Regions from separate parts of the Comamonas resistens genome, predicted to be linked through region 3. Evidence: predicted binding sites of a transcription regulator. Region 3 holds the regulator's gene; each other region holds the start of a gene.
What was found. The regulator LexA, encoded in region 3, represses DNA repair genes until DNA is damaged. The targets are predictions, from matches to a motif close to ACTGTATNNNNATACAGT.
Positions count from the first base shown of each region.

Region 1 (4,867 bases), 1.3 Mb from region 3:
GACCAGCGCATTCAGAAATCCACTTTCAGCCAGTGGTGCCGCAGGGCACCGGTGGTCAGGGACGCCGATGGCTCAAAGCTCAACTCACTCTCATTCGCGCAGCGCACTGATCGATTGCACCAAAGGTCTGGCCTGCGCCGCCATTGTCTGGCACCACCTTGCGTTCTACGGCCCCATGTCCGATGTGGCGCACCCTGTCATGCCCAATCTGCTGGACTGGCTGTATGAGTACGCACGCATGGCCGTGCAGATCTTTTTGGTGATCGGCGGCTTTCTGGCTGCGGCCAGCCTGGCACCGCAAGGACTGGCACGCTTTGACTCGCCCTGGTCCAAGATAGGCAAGCGCTTTGTCCGGCTGGTCGTGCCTTATGCCGTGGCCCTGGTGGTGACCATCGTCATCTCGGCTGCCATCCGGCCCTGGTTCGACCATGAATCGGTATCTGCAGACCCCGACCTCTGGCAACTGTTCGCCCATGCCCTGCTGCTGCAGAACATCGTCGGTGAGGAGTCCCTGTCGGCCGGTGTCTGGTATGTATCCATAGACTTTCAGCTGTTTGCCGGCACGGTTCTGTTGTTGGGCGCGGTGCGCTGGCTCAAGCAGGTTGTTGCTGGCCGCTTGGGTGTGCAGGCGGTGCAGCGGTGGTGGCCCTGGGCAGTGACCGGCATGCAGATGCTGGTGGTGCTGGGGACGGCGGCCTCGCTGTTCAGCTTCAATCTGGACTCGGATCTCGATATCTGGGCGATTTATTTCATGGGAGCCTATGGTCTGGGCATGATGGCCTACTGGGCCGTGGCTGCCGAAAAACGCAGCACGGCCTGGAGCTGGGCCATGCTGATTGCGGCCCTGGTCATCGGTGCGCTGGTCTTTGAGTGGCGCGACCGCATCTTTCTGGCCGGTGCCACGGCGCTGCTGCTGATCGTCTGCATGCGTACCGAGGGGGTTGCACGCTGGAAGGGCTTTGCACCGCTGCGCCGCCTGGGCGAGATTTCCTATTCGGTGTTCCTGATCCACTTCTCGATCTGCCTGCTGGTCAACGCCGTGGTCAACCATTTCTGGCATGGATCGGTCACCGCCGCTGTGGTGGGCATCCCGTTTGCGTTCGTGCTGTCGCTGACCGCGGGCTATGCGCTGTATCAGTTGGTGGAGCGCCATGTCTCTTCCTGGAGCCAGGCGCTGCGCTGGCAGGCCGGGCTGATTGGAGCAGGGCTGTTGACAACCATGATCGCCGGCTTGCGGTGAGTGAATACAAAAAAGCAGCTTTGAAAGCTGCTTTTTTATCGCCGGGGCCGTTTAGATTCTCGCGGTGTGGGCGCAATCCACACGCGGTGGGGAGCGTGTGGGATGCCTTTTTTCATGGGCGTCTTGAAATCAGCGATGCAGTTCGCCCGAGCTTTCGGGCTGAAACTCGATGGCATCCACGCGCACGGTTACCTGGCCTGTGGGGCTGGGCATCTTGAACTCATCGCCCACGGACAGGCCCAGTAGTGCGATACCCACGGGGGCAAAGATGGAGACCTTGTCTGCGCTGCCATCCATGTCCTTGGGGTAGACCAGGGTCAGGGTATTGGACTTTTTGAGTTCCAGCATCGTGAATCGCACGGTGGAATTCATGGTCACCACATTGGGTGGCATCTCCTGGGGTTCCAGGACATCTGCGCGGTCCAGTTCGGCTTCCAGCGCGTCGCGGCCCGGAAAGTGGCTGGAGTTCTTCTCCAGCAAGGCTTCAATGCGTTCCAGATCCAAGGACGACAAAGTGATTTGGGGCTTGCGCTCCATGGTGTGGCTCCCTTGCGTGGTGGTGTGGTTAGCGCTTTCGCGTCGCGCAAACGGACAAAAGCCCGGGCAACGGTGTTGTCCGGGCCAAGGCTTTGGAAAAAGCACCCTGTGGGTGCACAGCGGCCATTGTGTACGGGACTGTGAGCAAAGCCAAGCCATCTCGCACCTCGGCAGTGCGGATTGAGAACGATCTATTGCTATTTATTAGGTAGCTGCTAGCGCTTTGATGGTGTGTGCTGCAGCCATGTTTTTATGGAATTCGGACGTAAATGCTGCAACTGTATTGACCTGCTCGCTTGTGCTCTTGAAACATTTTTTGGATTGCTTAATTAACTGTATTTATATACAGTTATTGGATGAATAAAGCCCGCACTCACTTGGACTCAGGAGTCCGGCCTGTCACGATCATCAAGGGGCGAGGCTCGGCCAGCCAGATTGCCCATCGCTTCGCAGGCGATGACAGGCAGGCGTTTGACGATGGCTGGAGTGCGGACGCTGACGCGCAAGAGGCGACAGCGCTGCGAACTTCCGTGGAGTGGGAGCAGTGCAAGTCCGCGCTCAGCCGCCATGGATCGCCGGATCTACCTTTCCATCTGGGGCTCAATCCCTATCGCGGCTGCGAGCATGGCTGCATTTACTGCTATGCCCGGCCCACGCATAGCTATCTTGGCTATTCACCGGGGCTGGACTTCGAGACCAGACTGATCGCCAAGCAAAATCTGCCCGAGGTGCTGCGTGCCGAACTGTCAAGGCCCGGCCATCAGCCTGGCGTCGTCATGCTGGGCTCGGTCACCGATTGCTACCAGCCGGTGGAGCGCGAGCTGGGCTTGACGCGGCGCGTTATCGAAGTGCTGGCCCAGGCGCATCACCCGTTTTCCATCGTCACCAAGGGCAGCGGCGTGGAGCGCGATCTGGATCTGCTGGCGCCGCTGGCGCAGCGGCATCTGGTGGCGGTCTATGTCACGCTGACCACGCTGCAGCCCGAACTGGCAAGGCAACTGGAGCCCCGGGCTGCCGCGCCGCATCGCCGGCTGCGCATGATCAAGACCTTGAGCGAGGCCGGTATTCCGGTGGGCGTGAGCCTTGCGCCGCAGATCCCGTTTCTCAACGACGATATGGAGCAGGTGCTGGCCGCCGCCTACGAAGCCGGCGCGCGGCAGGCTTTCTATGCCGTGTTGCGCCTGCCCTGGGAGGTCGCGCCCTTGTTCGAGCAATGGCTGCAACTGCATTACCCGGACCGCGCCAAGCGGGTCATGGAGCGTGTGCGCGATCTGCATGGCATCGCCGAAGCCGATCGCGCCCAAGGCAAAGCCTATAGCGCGCAGTTTGGCCAGCGCATGAAAGGCACAGGCATCTGGGCCGAGATGCTGGCCCAGCGCTTTGCCCTGGCTTGCCGCAAGCTGGGTCTGAACCGCGAGCGGGTGCAGCTGGACTGCAGCCAGTACCATCACAGCCGCTTGTCGGCGCAGCAAAGCCTGTTTTAAGAGTCGATACGGAAAGGAGCCCCATGGGTGTGATGTATTCGGTTTTTCCTCTGCAGCCCGAGCTGTGCGCATGGCTGGACGAGGAGGGCCTGGCATATCCGAAAGAGCCCAGCCGCAACCCCAGGCTCTCGGAGATCAAGGCCGTGATTGCCGCCAATCCTCGGTGGCAGGCGGAGCTGTCGGACGAACAAATTGGCAAACGCTGGAGCGCCTTGCTCACGATGGCGGGGGAGGCTGGGCGCAAGCCCTGGTGCATGCTGCAAATCATGGAGCTGCGGCCTGCCGAAAACGAGTTCTATTTTGAAAAAGGCGACCCGGTGATGATTCTGAAGTTTCTCTGCGATCTGTGTGTCACCACCGGACCGCTGGTGTTGATCAGCGATGCAGGCGATGTTCCACTGGTTGTGCAGGCTGGTGACAACGCCCGGGCCTTGTTTGATGGCTGGGGCAATGAATGACCGAAGCCGATCTGCAAGTCTTGTTTGAATCTCTTGCCGAATCCAGCAGCGCGCGAGGTATGGCCGTGGGTGCCGGTTTGGCGCAGTTGCAGTCCGGCCACGCGGTAGAGCTCCCATCGGCTTATCGGCACTTCATGCGAATTGTGGGGCCGGGCAGCTGGGGCGGCTTTTTGCACTTTCATGCCATGGAGCATATGAGCACCCATGAGGAGCTGCTGGCTCCATTCATGGATGAGGACCTGGAGCAGATGCTGGAGCCCACGGCCGATGTGCTGGTCTTTGCCAACAGCGACAACGGCGATATGTGCGGCTGGCATCTGCATGACCTGGTTCGCATGCCGCCCAACGATTGCCCCGTCATCCGTATTGCGCCGCGCAGCTTTGATGGTGCTGTGATTGCAGCCTCCACTGCCGAGTTCTTCAGACTGCTGCTGGTAGAGGGTGCCAATCTGTTTGGCGTGGGCGCCTTGCCTTTGGTGTTTCAGCCCAGACCGCTGGGTTGACTTGGTGTGGCATTTCATAGTCTCCGGAAGCCGACTTTCCGAGTCGGTAGGAGCCATGCATGCGCATGCCTGCATGCCTTGAGGCATCATGGACAGCCCAGCTTATCGAGATAAAGCCCTATGCGCACTTCAGCCACGTTGATTGCAATCGCTGTTTCCGCCTTGGCGGCCCATGCTGCACTGGCGCAGCCCGTACATGCCACTTGTGAAAGCAAGCGAGCAGAGATCTCACGCGATATGGAGCATGCCAAGGCAAAGGGCCAGGTGAGCCGTGTACGTGGCCTGGAGAAGGCACTGCGTGAAAACCAGGCCCATTGCAGTGATGCCAAACTTGAGCAAGAGCATGCAGCACGCATTGCCGATCAAGAGAGGAAGGTGGAGAAGCGGCAGCGTGATCTCGATGCGGCACGAGACACAGGCAAGACTGGCAAGATCGCAGACCGTGAAGCCAAGTTAGCCAAGGAAAAGGCTGAGTTGGAAAAACTGCGCAGAGGAGCGCTCTGAGTCTGAGACAAGCCGCGCCTGCATCAGACGTACTTGACTGGAGCTTGCAGAGGACGATTAGGCCAAGCTTTTCATCACCTCATTCCCGCTCTTGGATCGCATCACGAAACGAGCGCACCAGCAGGCTGTCGCTGCGCTCTT
Region 1 covers NZ_CP125947.1:3,606,479-3,611,345, reverse strand. The annotation lists gene QMY55_RS16770 (acyltransferase family protein) at 68-1,240, shown strand; gene rnk (nucleoside diphosphate kinase regulator) at 1,370-1,777, opposite strand; gene QMY55_RS16760 (PA0069 family radical SAM protein) at 2,134-3,261, shown strand; gene QMY55_RS16755 (hypothetical protein) at 3,294-3,719, shown strand; gene QMY55_RS16750 (SMI1/KNR4 family protein) at 3,716-4,222, shown strand; gene QMY55_RS16745 (DUF1090 domain-containing protein) at 4,343-4,726, shown strand; gene QMY55_RS16740 (LysR substrate-binding domain-containing protein) at 4,806-4,867, opposite strand, start outside.
Region 1: a site for LexA is predicted at 2,110-2,127, ahead of QMY55_RS16760 (PA0069 family radical SAM protein). Genes of this name have one in related genera too.

Region 2 (4,867 bases), 130 kb from region 3:
GCCCCAGCCCAGCAGATCGCGCGCCAGCGCCACGATCTTGAGCGAACCCCAGACAAATTCGCTGCCATGGATCAGATGCAGGCCGCAGTCTTTGGCCGCCTCATGGGCGCGCACGGCACCGGCGACCGAGCACTCATCGGTCAGGGCCAGTGCCGCATAGCCCAGGCTTTTGGCGCGATGCACCAGCTCGGCCGGCGACGAGGCGCCACGCAGAAAGCTGAAGCTGGACAGGCAGTGCAGCTCTGCATAGGCCAGCGGCCCTCTGCCCGCGCCCTGCGCCATGGGTGAGGCAGGGGTGACGGTGGGCGGCGGCGCGGACTGCGGTACAGCGCCATCCAGCATGGTGAGCTCAGCCATAGACACCTTGCACAAACCAGCTGGGCGCATGACTGGCAGCCGTCAGCCATGCGCCGGTCTGCGCCCTCTCACGGTAAATCCAGACATGGCCGACCACTTCGTTGAACGCCACAAAATAGTCGCGCGCGGCCAGTGTTTGCGCCCCCTCCCACCAGCCTGACTCCAGCCGATAGGGCCCGGCACGCAGCTGCAGCGGCCCATGCCAGTGGGGACGATTGTTCCGGATCGCCAAGGCCTCGGGCCGGGGCAGCAGCCAGGGCGGCCATAGCGCCTGCCAGGGGTCGCTGCAATCGTGGCGAGTACGACTTTTTCCAGCAGCGCCGGGCAAGGCAGCAGCGCGCTGTTGAGTAGACTGTTGGGCGGACCGTGTATTGCACTGTGCAGCGCTTTTCCAGCTTTGCATGGCTTCGGGGCGATAGTCGGCATGGGGTTCGACCATGCGCACGGCTTCATCTCCCCAGCGCGCCCCGACCCGCTCCACCCACTCATGCCAGGCCAGACTGTTTGCGCTGCCTTGTTGCGCGGCCAGATCGGGCAGGCAACTGAGTGGCGCGGCCGACCAGGGCACGGTCTTCAGCGCCTGCAGCTCCAGCATGTCCACAGGTGCACGCCAGTGCTGCTGGCCCAGGTGCTCGCGCAGCAGGCGCTGCAGATGCGCCATGCCCTGCGTGGGCTGGGCCGTGCGTATGCATAAGCTCTCCCACGCCGGCAACTCCTGCCCGTCAATGCGGCGCAGATCATGGTGCCAGCGCAGTTGCAGCGACAGCACCGCGTGGTGACGTGCCTGCAACCATGATTGCAGCGCTCGCAGCAAGGGCTGGGCCACCTGCAGCACCGCATCCGCATTGCGTGCGGGGTAGCCTAGGTCATGGCGCAGCACGAATGTCTCGGGCAGCTGAAGCCAGTTCATGGGCTGTGGCAGCAGACCATAGGCCTCGTCCAGCACACGCAAGAGCTGGCCCCCCAGACGACGCGAGAGACCTGCGCGCGGCAGCTCTCGCGCCTGCCCCCAGGTCCTGCAGCCCAGACGCATCAAGACAGCGCTGTGCTGCTGCAAAACCGTCAAGGTCCACAGCGGCAGCGCATCGGCGGGCATGGCGGCAGGCAGGGCCTTGCCCTGCTCTTGGAGTCTTTGCATCAGCCTCAGTCTGGCCAGCGCCAGCCAGGGCGTATCGGCCTCGGCGCGGACCATGCTTTTTCCCAGCTCTGCATCCGGCATACCGGCCTGAGAGGCCAGGCAGGCCAGGGCAAAAGCCCGGTCCAGCTGCTCCAGCATGGGCTGCAGGCCACCCCAGAGGCGCTGGACCATGCTGGTTTCCATGAGCAAGGCCTCTTCCAGAACCGCCACGCGCGGCGAGAACTCCAGTGCCCACCAACAGGCACTCTCCGCCGCGGTGACAGGCACAGCCTCCTTCCCCTCAGGCTCCTCCCTTCCTTGTGGCGCCGCCAGCAATGCCAGAGGCCAGGCAATCCAGTGCTCATGGGCTTGCATGATCAGTCCACCATGACGGGCGCTGCGCCCAGCGCGTGTGACATGGCCCGCCCCTGCATGAGCAAGGCCGCCTCTTCGCTCTGGCGCGCATGCCGACCGGCCTGTGCCTGCAGCACCGGCATCCAGGCCCAGTGCGCAAGCGATAGCTGCACGGGATGGTCCAGGCAAGGGCCGCGGCGCTTGAGGATCTGGACCTGCAAGCCATTCGCCGCACCGGCCTGCGGCGCTCTTTCCAGACGCAGGCGCAAGGCCGCAGGCGAGCTGTGCTGCCCGGCTTGCAGGTCCTGCCACAGCCACATGGGCCGTCCCTGCGATGCGGCAGCCAGTTGCAGGCGCCGCTGCGCCGGCAGCGTCAGCTGCGGCAGCCAGGCCAGCACGGCCAGCACATCGCGGCAATGCAGCGCTTGCTCGCAGGCCCAGGCCAGCTCCTGCGCGAGCCGATCCGGCGCCTGCACACAGCACAGCCGCTGCGGCGCAATGCCCGCCGCCTGCAGCGCTGGCGCAAATGGCAGATAGGGCGGTGCCACCAGCACCAGTTGCCCATTGTGCTGGCATGCCTGCGCGGCCAGTGCGGGCAGCAGCAGTGCCCACTCGGCATGGGTGTGCGGTGCCTGCTGAATCTGCACCAGCGCGTTGCCAGGCCAGCCGCCACCGGGCAGCTCTGCGTCCAGCGCCGCATGGCCGCTGGGCCAGGTCTGCTGCATGCGCCCCCCATGCCAGTCGCTGCCGCGCCAGACACCGTCAAGCTGCACCTCTTGCAGACGCGCAGCACAAGGCAAGGCCTGCAGGGCGGTCCTGTTCGTGAAGGCGTGGAGCGGCTGGGACATGGCATTTCTCAAATACTGTATAAATATACAGTAATCAAGAAAATGCACGAATGCATCAATCCCACTCCGGCAGAGGAATCAATGACAAAAATGCCTCTAACGCTTATGCAGAAAGCGCTAGCAGCTATCAGTTTTTAAGCGACTGAATCTGGTCAAGCCAATGGGCAGGCTGGCTGCAGGCAATGGGAAAGCGCAACCCAGGCTGGCTGGGCAGCAATACCCTGCCTCGGAAACGTCCGGCGGCCTATCTTCTATATGCCAGCCCCTTCTGCAATGCACTCAGACGCCCTGCCTGGCCGGCGGCTCGATGCACGCGCAGGCATCGCACCACTGGATGACCGCGCCCTCCAAAGCAGTGCCGCGCACCGTGGTGACGGGCCAGCGGCGCAGGCAGTCGTTGATGATGGACTGCAGCTTCCACAGCGCTTCGCGGTTGACCAGTGCCAGCTCGCCCATGCCTTGCGCATCGTCCTTGAGATAGCTGAGCACATGCAGTTGCTGGCTGGGGTGAGAGCCTGCCTCGGCCAGTTGCTTCTGCAGCAGCTGCAGGCTTTGCTCCACAAAGTTGGCGCTTTGCGCCTCGGGCAGGTGGCTCCAGCCTACGGGGAAATTGGAGCGCAGCTGGGACCACATGGTCAGCGCGGCTTCCAGCGCTGCCGTGCTGTGCGCCACCTCGGCCTGCATGGGCTCCAGCGGCAAACCGGGCTGGGTCTCGTCGTACAGCAGCGGCAGAATATGGTGCACCAGATCGGCCGGGTAGCTTTTGTGATTCATGCGCAGCATCAGCGACAGACGCTGACCCGGCATGTCGCTGAATTTCTCGAAGAAGGCAGACACGACTTCGGCCAGCAGCAGTACCTGCCCCATGGGCGAGATGGAAGCCCCGGGCACACCGCGCGGATAGCCGCTGCCGTCCATGCGCTCATGGTGCTCCAGCACGGCCAGCTCCACCGTCTGCGCATAAGCCTTGGCATCGCGTACCACCAGCATGGCGGTCACGGAATGTGCCACCAGATGCTTGCGCTGCGAGGTGGACAGGCGGTGCTCGGGGTCCGTCCAGGCCGGGTCCATATAGAGCATGCCCACATCGTGCAGCAGCGCTGCTGTGGCCAGGGACACGCATTCATGCTCGCTCCAGCCATTCTTGAGCGCCAGAAAGATGGACACCAGCGTCATCTGCAGGCTGTGTGTGAACAGCTCGCAGCGCTGCTCGCGCATGACGGTCAGCTTGAAGGCAATCGAGCGGGGCAGCAGCAGGCCCTTGAGGGGAGCCAGCAGGCGCTCGGGGCCTTGCAGATCATTGACCATGCGGCGCAGCAGTTCGATGCTTTCGCACTGACTCTGCGCCAGCGCCAGCAGGGCATTGGCATCGACCGGATTCTCGGCCATCAGGCTTTCGTCAATCGGATCGCGCAGCTTGTGGCTGACCAGCCGCTCATACAGGCGCTGGTCGACGCGCGCCCCCTTGTCCACGAGCTTGATGCCTTTGTCGGTATAGATGGCATCCCCCGTCACCACCGGCAGATGCCCGGCCATATCCGTGACGGCGCGCAGAAAATGCGCATTCTCTTCGTGCCGCCCAAGCTCTTGCTGGCCTGGGCTAAGCTCTTGGTTCTCACTCATTGCTTTTTTTGATGGGACGATCTTGACTGCCTCATAGTGTCGCCCATAAAGCGGCTTGTGTTACAGAAATCCAGATAGTGTGAAATCAAAGCCTGGGCATTCAGCACCTTAGCCTGCCGAGAATTGCAGCCCGCGAATGCCTTGCTCAAGGATTGCAAGCCAAAACCCTGAGGCTGCGGCAAATCCCGTGCCGCTCACTCATCTTTACCCAGGCCGGCAATCAGCTGGGGATCAGTGCATCGGCCGTGTCGCAGCAAATGCGCAAGCTCGAAGTACAGCTGGCCTGCGTTTGCTGCACCGCAATAGCCGTCAGGTCTCGCTGACGGAAGCCGGCGCCCAACTGCTGGCCGAAGCTGCGCCCTTGCTCGACCAGCTTCAAACGGCACTGCAGCGCGTGCAAGCGCAGCACGATGAACCTGCGGGCCTGCTGCGTATCAATACCTCGCGTCTGGCGGCAGGTTTGCTGATCAACCCGCACCTGGACGAATTTCTGGCGCTCTACCCGCAGATTCAGCTGGAGCTGTTCACCGACGACAGCTTTGCCGACATCGTGCGCGACGGCTTTGAT
Region 2 covers NZ_CP125947.1:2,411,680-2,416,546, reverse strand. The annotation lists gene dnaE (DNA polymerase III subunit alpha) at 1-357, opposite strand, end outside; gene QMY55_RS11275 (DNA polymerase Y subunit UmuC family protein) at 350-1,849, opposite strand; gene imuA (translesion DNA synthesis-associated protein ImuA) at 1,852-2,676, opposite strand; gene QMY55_RS11265 (HD-GYP domain-containing protein) at 2,956-4,299, opposite strand; gene QMY55_RS24845 (helix-turn-helix domain-containing protein) at 4,452-4,622, shown strand; gene QMY55_RS11260 (LysR substrate-binding domain-containing protein) at 4,589-4,867, shown strand, end outside.
Region 2: a site for LexA is predicted at 2,691-2,708, ahead of imuA (translesion DNA synthesis-associated protein ImuA). Genes of this name have one in related genera too.

Region 3 (4,867 bases):
GAAATTGCCGTCTCGCTAATCAAACTCTTGGGGTTGAAGAATCGCATGCTGCTGGATCGCATCTCTTCGATCACCTCGCCGCAGCCGCTTTTCAGAGTGGCGAGTCTGCTGTATCAGTTGGCCAATCACAGCTCGCGGCAAAGCGCTGACGACAATTCTGCGGATCATCTACCAGACGTTTCCCTCTCGCATGAGGCCATTGCCTCCATGACAGCCTTATCGCGGGTATCGGTGACTCGCACCATAGCCAAGCTGGTGGATTGCGGCGCCATTGTCGATGCGAAAAAGGGCCATATCACCGTAGACCTTGCAACTTTGCGTGAGGTCCTAAAAAACAGCTAGTACCGTATACCGGGATACAAAGGCCTGAAAGAGCCCGTCAGAGAATGAATTTTTCAATACTGAAGGGTAGAGACCATGCAAAAAGCGTCGCTGTGGATGGGTCGTAGTTACAGGAGCAGCGCTTTGGTTTTTCTGACTATAGGCCTGTGCAGCTCGGCTTTCTCGATGGAGCAGTCCAATCCTGTGCGGGAGTTTGCGCAGAATCCGGACTATTGCCATTACATGATGGCGCCGCCTGGTGGTGCAGACGATGAATTCGAGAGCCGGTACAGCGCGGCTCTGCAAGCATCTCTGAATTTTCTTCGGCAGCGCGCGCCGGATATGACGAAACTGGACAGCATTCTTTGGTTGCGAGAGCAATGTGAAACGGCGACTGCTGAAGCAGCCCAAACACCCAAACAATAGATTCAGATCAGAAGCCGGATGGCGGCCTTGTGGCTTTCCCAAGCTTGAACATATCGATCAACTCTGCGCTGCAAGGCTGTAGTTTCTTCCAGAGGCTCCAAGTCGCTGGACGCCATCGATCGCCAGCGATGGGCCGATGCCCTGAGCGAACCACTCTGGCTCGATCGGTGGTTCACGTAAATAAAGGCCGATGCCTTGCGGCGTGCCCGGGGAATTGGAGGGAGGGATGAGAACCTCAGGCTCGGCTGAAAATCAATGAGGTTTCGTTGTCATGGGATCTGACTGCAAAACAGCAGCTTGCAAGCTGCGCATTACGGTATGCGCAAAGCCTATGTGCAGCACCGATTTCAAGCAATACCGCATTCATACAGTCTCCCTGGGAGCAAGGCTTGACCTGGTGGGAAGACTCCGCGTTTATGTCTGTGTACTGCTGGGATCTGCAAATACCAGTGCGCTCAAAAGCCGCTCACGCCGCCACAGTCATCTGGGGGGCACAGCCCCGCGGCGTTTGAGCGCGCCCGAGCTTGAAGCTCAGAATTGTCTGCTGGAGTGGAGGTAGTTCACTCAGGCCTGCATGGCCCGTTCGTTGCGTGCCATATTTTCCAGGGCAGCGCAGACATCGGCCATGCGACCGGAAATCAACAGGCATTCGGGTTGCTTGCGGGGTTCGCGCTGGACGATTTTGAGGGTGCGGGCCGTTGCAAGCGCTGCATCTGCGTCTGTCTGCAGGGGCAAGCTGAGCTGAGGGCTCGCTGGTACGGCGCTGCGCGTTGCCTTGCTGCGAGTTCGGCTTTTGCGCATGGTGAAGACGTTCAAATAGGCGCTTTGAACATCGTGTGCAACGATATTCTCGCTTTGGTTTGGAGATGCCGGAGCTGGAGCCGCAATGCTGCACAGGTTGGCCGAAGGGGAGACCGGGAAGACTTTGAGTTTCCAGCGAGTCAGAGCGAGCAAAGGTTTGGCGAATTCCATAAAGCAACTCCTCAGGGCCTTTCGGCGTGGATCGGGCAGGATTGCGGATTTCGGGCAAAGCTCCGCCCAGGGCGAAGCATCCGGCTTCGCGCCTACCACCTGGACTGGAGAAATTCGGGGGGCGAGTGGCTGCTGAGCGATCTCGTCGGGTGGTTGACCAGCGCTTACATGAACATGGTGTTGCGGATCAGGCCTACGGCCAGGCCTTCGATGGCGAAGGGCTCTTCGGGGTCGACGTGGATGATCTTGTAGTCGGGGTTTTCGGGCAGCAGCTCAATGCCCTGGGGGGTGCGCTTGAAACGTTTGACGGTGACATCATCCCCCAGGCGCGCAACAACGATCTGGCCGTTGCGTGCTTCGTGTGCGGATTGCACGGCCAGAAGGTCGCCGTCCATGATGCCGGCGTCACGCATGGACATGCCGCGCACCTTGAGCAGGTAGTCGGGCTTGGCCGCAAACAGGCTGGGTTCCACCGAATAGGTTTGGTCGATATGTTCCTGAGCCAGAATGGGCGAGCCTGCGGCCACGCGGCCGACCAGAGGCAGGATCAGCTGGCTCAAGGCCGTCATGGGCAAGGCAAAGCTGGTGCCACGGGCAGCGTTGATGTTGCGTACGGTATCGGCGCGCAATCGAATGCCGCGCGAGGTGCCGCTGACCAGATCGATCACACCTTTGCGGGCCAGGGCTTGCAGGTGCTCTTCGGCGGCGTTGGCGGATTTGAAGCCAAAGGTGCTTGCAATCTCTGCCCGAGTCGGTGGCGCACCGGTACGCGCGATGGTGGACTGGATGAGGTCCAGAATCTGCTGCTGGCGGGGTGTGAGTTTGGGGTGGTCTAGCATGTCTGGCTTCCGGTCACCGAATTGTTGATCTGTGGGTTTATACAGTACCTGTATTTTTAACCAGTTTGATGTGGAGAGCAAGTGCCAAATCCAAAGATTGTGATTTTGGGAACCGGTGGAACGATTGCCGGTGAGGCTGCAGAGAGCACGCAGGGCGTGGGTTATAGGGCGGGGCAGATCAGTGTGCAGGGGCTGATTGCAGCCGTGCCGGATTTGCCACGTATTGCTGCAGGGCGCACCGGCGCGGTGCTGGATGCCGTGCAATTGGCGCAGGTGGACAGCAAGGACATGGACTGGGGTGTGTGGCGCACGCTGCTCAAGGCGACGGCACAGGCGCTGGATGACGCTGACATTCAGGCGCTGGTGATCACCCATGGCACGGATACGCTGGAAGAAACGGCCTGGCTGCTGCAGGCCGTGCTGCAGCCGGGCAAGCCCGTAGTGCTGACTTGCGCCATGCGGCCCGCCACATCGCTGCAAGCCGATGGCCCGCAGAACTTGCGCGACGCCGTGGCCGTGGCCGCTGGGGGGCAAGGAGGTGTGTGGGTCGCCGCTGCCGGTGAAGTTCATGCTGCGCGGCAGGTGCTGAAGGTTCACCCCTATCGCTTGAACGCCATGCATTCTTATGAAGGCGGGCCATGCGCTTATGTGGAAGAGGGGCGAGTGCGTTGGGTGGCCGCCCCTTCTGCCGCTTGCAGCGCCTGGGCGCAGGCAGACCTGCTGGATCTGCTGAGCTGTGACGAGCTGCCCTGGGTCGAGCTTTTGCAGTCCGGTGCAGCGCAGGGTGCGCGTGCTGTCAATGCGTTGGTGGGGGCCGGTGTGCAGGGCCTGGTGGTGGCGGGAACGGGCAATGCCACCGTGCATCATGAGTTGCAACAGGCGCTGCTTCGCGCGCGGGAGCAGGGGGTGATGGTTTGGTGCGCGACGCGTTGCCTGGAAGGACAGACGGTGGGCCAGGGTGAGCCCGTGGCCGGCGACGCAGGCGAGGCCGGCCTGATGGATGAGATCAAGGCTCAGCTTTGCCGGGCTGCAGACCCGCAGATGCTGGATTGCGTACTGTTGCCGCCCAGCAAGGCACGGGTGGCGATGATGCTTGAGCTGCTCAGAAGCTCCTGAAGCCATAGCTTCACTCGCTTGCCGTACCTGACGCGGACAACAAAAAAGCACCTGGGCGGTGCTTTTTTGGAGTGGTGAATTCACTGCGGTTTACTGGGCCAGGGCCTTCAGTGCACGCTCGGTGATTTCTTCCACGCTGCCCAGGCCGCTGATTGCGCGGTACTGAGGGGCGCTGGCAGCGTCTTGCTTGGCCCAGTTCTGGTAGTAATCCACCAGGGGGCGTGTCTGGCTGCTGTACACGTCCAGGCGCTTCTTGACGGTTTCTTCCTTGTCGTCTTCGCGTTGAACCAGGTCTTCACCGGTCACATCGTCCTTGCCTTCCACTTTGGGGGGGTTGAACTTGACATGGTAGGTGCGGCCCGAAGCGGGGTGGCTGCGGCGGCCGCTCATGCGCTCGATGATGGCCTCAAAGGGTACGTCGATTTCCAGCACATAGTCCAGTTTCACGCCGGCAGCCTTCATGGCGTCGGCCTGGGGGATGGTGCGAGGAAAACCGTCAAACAGGAAACCGTTGGCGCAATCGGCCTGGGCAATGCGTTCCTTGACCAGATTGATGATCAGGTCGTCGCTGACCAACTGGCCGGCATCCATCACGGCCTTGGCTTGCAGGCCCAGGGGCGTGCCAGCCTTGACGGCGGCACGCAGCATGTCGCCGGTGGAGATTTGAGGGATACCGTACTTTTGGCAGATAAAGGCGGCCTGAGTGCCTTTGCCGGCGCCGGGTGCACCCAACAAAATCAGTTTCATGGAAATCCTTGAGGAGAGTAGAAATTCTTGCTGGCCAGAGCAGGCGGGTGGACGCCTGTCAGCCTCGGGCCGTATTTTTCGCGGGCAAGGATAGCACGCACAAGACCAACACAGGCTTACACGCCATAGACAAAACTGTCACAAGTGCGGCCACCTTGGGCTTGTTCATCGTCGCCAGCACGACTGTTGTCGTTGTAACGCAGGCCTGCTGGGCTGTGCATGTGCTGTTCGGACTATGTAAAAGTATAGCTGTCAGCGCTTGACCAGCTTGAGATACCTGGCAAAAAGATACCAGGTCATCTGTTTTGGGCAGGTCAGGGGGCTGGATGCAAAATCGGGGTTTGCCCGAGGGCCGCCAACAAGGGGCTTGTCGAAGAGGAGTCTGCCTGCCGCAGGCAGATTCATTGCTTCAGCTGGCGAACAGGGCGCGCACGCGCTCCAGGTCT
Region 3 covers NZ_CP125947.1:2,285,319-2,290,185, forward strand. The annotation lists gene QMY55_RS10710 (Crp/Fnr family transcriptional regulator) at 1-342, shown strand, start outside; gene QMY55_RS10715 (hypothetical protein) at 418-747, shown strand; gene QMY55_RS10720 (hypothetical protein) at 1,312-1,719, opposite strand; gene lexA (transcriptional repressor LexA) at 1,884-2,558, opposite strand; gene QMY55_RS10730 (asparaginase) at 2,640-3,674, shown strand; gene adk (adenylate kinase) at 3,765-4,421, opposite strand; gene kdsB (3-deoxy-manno-octulosonate cytidylyltransferase) at 4,831-4,867, opposite strand, start outside.